Regions from separate parts of the Planococcus antarcticus DSM 14505 genome, predicted to be linked through region 2. Evidence: predicted binding sites of a transcription regulator. Region 2 holds the regulator's gene; the other holds the start of a gene.
The links. Region 2 encodes NrdR, which represses ribonucleotide reductase genes. Its sites were predicted from a motif close to AACACNATATATNGTGTT; they were not measured.
Positions count from the first base shown of each region.

Region 1: BBH88_RS08425 (vitamin B12-dependent ribonucleotide reductase) is a predicted target of NrdR. The motif match lies at 1,548-1,565, and genes of this name have one in related genera.

Region 1 covers NZ_CP016534.2:1,685,008-1,688,431, reverse strand. The annotation lists gene BBH88_RS08425 (vitamin B12-dependent ribonucleotide reductase) at 1-1,514, opposite strand, end outside; gene BBH88_RS08420 (lipoate--protein ligase family protein) at 1,702-2,481, opposite strand; gene BBH88_RS08415 (rhodanese-like domain-containing protein) at 2,638-3,021, shown strand; gene gcvPB (aminomethyl-transferring glycine dehydrogenase subunit GcvPB) at 3,208-3,424, opposite strand, start outside.
Region 2 covers NZ_CP016534.2:1,432,831-1,436,254, reverse strand. The annotation lists gene BBH88_RS07195 (replication initiation and membrane attachment family protein) at 1-918, opposite strand, end outside; gene nrdR (transcriptional regulator NrdR) at 930-1,406, opposite strand; gene speD (adenosylmethionine decarboxylase) at 1,521-1,904, opposite strand; gene BBH88_RS07180 (glyceraldehyde-3-phosphate dehydrogenase) at 2,217-3,236, opposite strand; gene coaE (dephospho-CoA kinase) at 3,340-3,424, opposite strand, start outside.

The sequences.
Region 1 (3,424 bases), 250 kb from region 2:
GTTTTCGAATCTACGAATTGTGCTAGGTTGACCGCAGCCAAATTACAGACAGAATAAGGTGCCAGTGGCTGTTCGCCGCAAGGGTTTGTCGCAACGACTTTTTGTCCATATGCCGCCGCATTTGTTTTTTCATTGGCGTTATCAATAAAGAAAATGCCGGGTTCTGCTGAATATGTCGCGCAGATATTGACTAGGTTCCATAGTTCACGGGCTTTCATCGTGCGGTAGACACGGACGCCGTGGCCCATTCGCTCCCATTCGCGGACATCGCCCACTTCTTGCCATTGTTCGTTGTAAACGGCCATTTCTTCTTTTGAATAGGATTCTACTGCTGGGAAGCGTAATTCGAAATCAGCATCGTTTTCAACAGCTGTCATGAAATCGCTCGTCAAGGTGACTGAAATGTTAGCACCTGTCAAAAATTCTTCATTATGGACCGTATAAGTTCCGCCATCGCGCAGCTTCGTATCAGCGTCACGCATAATCTTCTCGTTGAATCCGCCCATGCCAGGGATTGTGCGGTAGTTTAGGATTCCTTGGTACATCGCATCTTCCTGCTCTGTCAAAGGCTTGAATTTCAGTTTATCATAAGCCAATTTCTTGATGGTTTCATCTTCAGTGTTTTCGATCAAATAGCGCAAGATACGCGGATTTTGCATTTTCGAAATGATAAATTCCGCAATATCTGGATGCCAGTCGGCAAGCATGATCATCTGAGCCCCGCGTCGTGAGCCCCCTTGCTCGACAAGATGCGTCAGCTTAGCGATATCATCCAGCCAGGATACAGAACCTGATGATTTGCCGTTGACTCCGCGAGCTAATGTGTTTCGTGGTCGAAGTGTTGAACCGTTGGTACCAACTCCGCCTCCTCGACTCATAATTTCCATCACCTGCTTGCGGTGATCAGAAATACCTTCGCGCGAATCGGCTACAAATGGCATAACGTAACAATTGAAATACGTTACATCCGTATCGGCTCCAGCTCCGTAGAGAACGCGGCCAGCTGGGATGAACTTTAAGCCAACTAATTGCTGGTAGAATTTTTTAAACCACTCTTGGCGCTTTTCAGGTGTTTTCTCTACAGAAGCAAGTCCTGTCGCATTACGTTTCGCAATCTGCTCATAGAATACTTCAAGTGGCTTCTCGATTACTTCGATGGGGCGATTGACAATACCCGCTTCTTGTTCCTTAGGATTGTCGATAGCACTTCTATAGTCTTCCTCGATCCAAACCTGCGCTTTGTTGGATTGCTGATCGATTGAGACAATATAGCCAAGGCCGCGGGCAGGGAATTTCGGATCTTCCTTGACAGTCAATACAACAAAATCGCCTGCCTTAAGAGTTTTTTTCTCCGTATCCTTAAATGAATAGCGGTCAATCATCACGAGGCGAGATACCCCTTTATGCGTTAATTTCATATCAGGAGTAATTGTGTGTACTTGCGGGAACGTTTTGATATCTTCGTTCAACGCTCTGGAATTTAATGAATACTGGGATTGTGTGACGGAAACCATTTGACAATTCCTCCTTCGTGTTATATGGAGTTATATACTATATATAGTATTACTTCATTTCCCAGCATACTACATATTGAAACTTCATTTCAATAATAATTTTCCGCTGTAGAATCTTACCAGTTTAAAAAGCTTTATTTAGCAAGGTTTCTAGCTTTAAAAATCTGCAAAATGAGCCAAAAGTCACTTAAGCGCGGAAATTCCATTCGTCATTGGCGTATTTTTTTTCTTCTAAAGTCTTGACATCCTCGAGTTGCTGTTCCGTCAATACATAAGGCTGTAGGTCGATGGATAAGGCCTGCTCAAATCCGGTCTTGAATGCCTGGATGCATTCTTCCTGAGTGGTCGGTTCCTTGCGAAGCGAATTGATCGACACCGCTTTTTCAGGGATCTTGATACGCATTCGCTGTTTGGCCTCTTCGTTCGAAAATTTAAAAACAGACAACAGCTTCTCAGCATCCAAGTCAATCAGAATCGCACCATGCTGCAAAATAACGCCTTTTTGTCGTGTTTGTGCACTGCCCGCCACTTTCTTTCCTCCAACAACCATTTCATACCAGCTCGGCGCATCAAAACAGACCGCCGATTTGGGTTTTTTCAGGTCAGCACGCTTGTCGTCTGTATCCGGAACAGAGAAATAGGCATCCAGCCCAAGATTCTTGAAACCTTCCAGCAGTCCTTCGCTCAATACGCGATAGGCTTCTGTGACCGTTTCCGGAATGTCTGGATAATCTTCGCTGACAATGATGCTGTATGTAAGTTCATGCTCATGGAGAACGCCTCTGCCTCCTGTCGGCCGACGGACAAATCCAAGGCCGAGCCGGTTGACCATCTCCATGTCAATTTCCTTTTCTACTTTCTGAAAATAACCGATGGACAGTGCTGCCGGTTCCCAGCTGTAAAAACGGATGACCGGCGGGATGAGCCCTTCACTGTGCCATGTTAGCAGGGCTTCATCAAGCGCCATGTTGAAAGACGGACTGCACGCACCTGAATTGACAAAAATCCATTTTGGATATTTCACAAGATCGCCTCCTATTTCCGATAATTAGTGTAACATTAGCATTGAATATCCGTCATCTCTTCTTTTATAATAAAGGAAGATGAGAAAGGGGCAAGAACATTGGAATTTCTGTACATCACGATCGCCGTAGTTTTGGCAATCATTATTTACGCGGTGATTTCTTATTTCCGCATCAAAAAAGCCGTCACTAACCTGACGCAGGAACAATTTATCGAAGGCTACCGCAAAGCCCAATTGATAGACGTGCGCGAGCCGAAAGATTTTGCGGCTGGCCATATCCTGGGGGCACGCAATATTCCACAATCACAATTGCGCCAGCGCTATAAAGAAATCCGAGAGGACAAGCCAGTCTATCTATACGACCAGAACGGGGCACGCAGCGGACGCGTCGCAATTTTTCTGAAGAAAAAAGGCTACAATCAATTGTTCCAACTGCAAGGCGGATTCAAGCAGTGGACCGGTAAAATAAAAGCCAAAGTCTAAGCCTAAAAGCCCTTCCACAATGTGGAAGGGCTTTTCTACATTTGTAGTCATACAAAGTTAAAGATAAGCTTGACGGCAGTTTCGACGATTATTGGATACATATTGACGATGTGGAATCATCAAACAATCAGTCATCCTTTCAAAAAAAGACGTGGAAGCCATTTGGCCCTCACGTCTTTTTCGATTTTATTCAGCTTTATAGTAGCGAAGTACTGGTTGTCGTGCTGCTTTCGTTTCATCCAAACGACTAATCACTGTAGTATGAGGTGCATTTTGGACGATTTCCGGGTTTTCTTCTACCTCTTTGGCAATCTGAATCATCGCGTCGATGAAGGCGTCCAAGGTTTCCTTGGATTCAGTTTCTGTCGGTTCGATCATCATGCCTTCTTCCACATTTATTGGG
Region 2 (3,424 bases):
CCGTAACACTTGAATAGGCGGAGCTGTTTCCAAATAGACAAGCAACTCATCTTGCTTCGTTTTTGGTGCTTCTTCTGTGAGCTTCGGAGTTTCTTTATGCACTTGAACAAGTTGGGGTGCTGTGGTGGAAACCGTGAACTTATAATATTCAGATGCTGATTTTTTCAAACCTTCAACTGTCAATTTATAATCGTCTTCGATTGCCAACAAGATGACTTTCTGCATTTCTAAAGGTCCCCAACCATAGAGGTAACCAAGTTTGGAGATAAAATCTTTGATGGTTGCAGTCAGCACTCGTTTCGGTACTAGCTGCTCAGAGAGCCCTTGGCGAAGCAACGCGAAATCGAATTCTGCATCGGCTTCGTAGGCTCCTTTTTTCCGTTCCTGCAGGTCCTCCTGTATTGGTGGGTATCCAGCCTTCGCATGGACCGGCTGAAAAATGTCGGTGAATGTCCGAGACACTTCTTCAAAATCTCTTGGAATTTCTGAGTGAATCAAAAAACGATTCCGGACTCTGCGATAGGACGGTTCACCGATTTTACTAAACAGAAACATCGACAATAAAGGGTCCATAAAAAAAGTTTTGGGATCCAGTGGTGGACATAATTCATAAATGAAGCAGCGGTTGCCATCGTCTTTCCGATAAGTTTTCAGCAAACCAATCGCTTCCAATTGAATCCTCGCTTCAAAAATTTTCGAAATAGGATTTCCCAATGTGTTCATCAATGTATAATGGGTCGCCTCATCACCAGATGCTTCCCCTTCAGCCCATAGCGTCAAGTAAAACGCGATAGCTTCTGCGCCGATCATCGGCTGGTAAAGCAACGTCAACAGCTGGCGATCGTAATTCGAAAATGGGTAAGGCAGACGGATTCGATAGGGATCAGCTGGCTGCAATTCTTTATAATACGCAGTCATAAGTCACCGCCTTAGTCGATTTTCTTGTCTTCCGGACTTTTGTTCAGCAAATCCTTTAGTTCGTCGATAAAAACAGTAATATCTTTAAATTGGCGATATACCGAAGCAAAGCGAACATAGGCCACTTCATCAATTGCTGCTAGACGGTTCATGACCAATTCTCCGACTTCTTCGGATTTCACTTCGGGGTTTCCTGCCCGGCGAAGGTCTTTCTCGATCGTAAAGACGACTTCTTCCAACGCTTCTAAAGATACCGGCCGCTTTTCACACGCACGAATCAAACCGCGCAGAACTTTTTCACGACTAAACTCTTCACGTGAGCCATCTTTTTTGACGACAATCAACGGCATCTCTTCCACTTTCTCAAAAGTGGTAAAGCGATATCCGCATGATTCACATTCTCTGCGCCTTCTAATTGATTTCATTTCATCTATTGGCCGTGAATCGACAACACGTGTGCCGTTATGTTGGCAAGCTGGACATTTCATTTTGACATCTCCCTAACTTCTCTATCTAGTGTATCTAGTATAACAAAAATTCTTTCGGAAAATAGAAAAAGCAGAGGATTTTATCCTCTGCTTACGTGTTTTTTGTTAAATGGATTATACTGTTACTGAAACTTTGGATTTCCCAGCACTGACTGGACCCATGCCGCGCGGCAATTCTACAAGCTCGCGTGACGTTGAACCTAGTGCTTCTGCGATATACTCCGCTGCAATTGTCGGATCTAAATCGCCACAAGTGTAAACATCTACACTCGCATAGCCGTGTTCCGGAAAACTGTGAATCGTTAAGTGAGATTCAGAAATGATCACAACTCCGCTGACACCTTGTGGGGCAAACTTGTGAAAAGCTACCTCTCTTACTTCAGCTCCGGATTTGAGTGCTGCATCAACAAAAGTTTGCTCGATAAAATCCATATCGTTTAATTTGTCAAAATCACACTGCCAAAGTTCTGCAATTACGTGACGTCCCATTGTTTCCAAGGTTCGTTTTCCCCCTTTGATATCATTTTGGTTTTTGCGCAAAATATTCAAAGTTGACTACCACGGGGGAAAGTTAGTCCAAAGAGGTCCTAACCCTTTAAGCAGTCATGTGAATAAAAAATCTTACGCTCCTAATTCCGAGATGCATGATGGAAATTCAGAAGTGGTAGCCATTTTTAACTACGATTCATAGTATAAAACGGATTTATTGTAAAAGCAATAATAATATCTTAATAATCTTGATTTTTTTAGTAAATTTCCCATAAAAAAACCGTCTTTCCATCTAAAAACGGAAAAACGGGATGATTCATTTTATTTGGATACCAATATTAGAGCGTTTGCGACTTTCTTCGTCAAATCGATAACACGTGCCGAATAGCCCCATTCATTGTCGTACCACGCGAGAACTTTCACTTTGCGCCCGCCAATTACCATTGTCGATAAGCCATCAACTATCGCAGATTGGGGATTACTATTGAAATCGACAGACACTAGAGGCTCCATCGTCAAGCTCAAGATCCCCTCAAGGCCATTTTCTGATGCTTCCTCGAATGCTTGATTAACTTCTGCTATCGTCACGTCTGACTTTAAATCGACAACTAGATCGACCAAGGAGACATTTGGTGTCGGAACCCGTAACGCCATGCCATGCAGCTTGCCTTGTAATTCCGGCATTACCGATGATAGCGCTTTCGCAGCACCCGTAGAAGTTGGGATGATGGATTGTGCACATGCACGTGCACGCCGAAGATCTTTGTGCGGATTATCCAAATTTTGCTGATCGTTCGTGTAGGAATGAATTGTCGTCATCAAACCATTTTCAATACCGAATTTATCATGCAGGACTTTTACGACAGGTGCCAAGCAATTCGTTGTACAGCTTGCGTTGGAAATGATGTCGTGCTTATCAATATCTAGTTTGTCATCGTTGACACCCATAACAATTGTAATATCTTCTTTTTTTCCAGGCGCCGTCAAAATTACTTTTTTAGCTCCAGCTTCCAGGTGCAGAGCGGCTTTTTCGCGAGAATTAAACTTTCCAGTTGCTTCGATGACAATATCAATGCCCATTTCTTTCCACGGCAGATTCAGTGGGTCTCGTTCACTTACCAATTGTACACGTTTCCCGTTAACAATTAAGGCATCTTCTTCTGAAGATACGTCACCAGCGAAGGTGCCGTGATTTGTGTCATACTTAATTAAATGCGCAAGGGTTTCAGCCGGATAAGTAGCATTGACTGCCGTAATTGTAACGTCATCCATCATTATCGCTTGTCTGAAAACCATACGGCCAATACGGCCAAATCCGTTAATTGCAATAGAAACTGTCATGTAAGAGTCCTCCGTTTATAATTAAGTTATACTCATATTTTTAATTTCTCATATAGTATAACACAATTAACTATTCAGAGAACCTTAAAAACAGCATATCTCTTTATTCTTTTTCAGGACTGGCATGCCAGTTGTCTAAGATCCGGTTTAACTGCCATTTCGTTTCATCTAGTGTTCCGTTGTTGTAG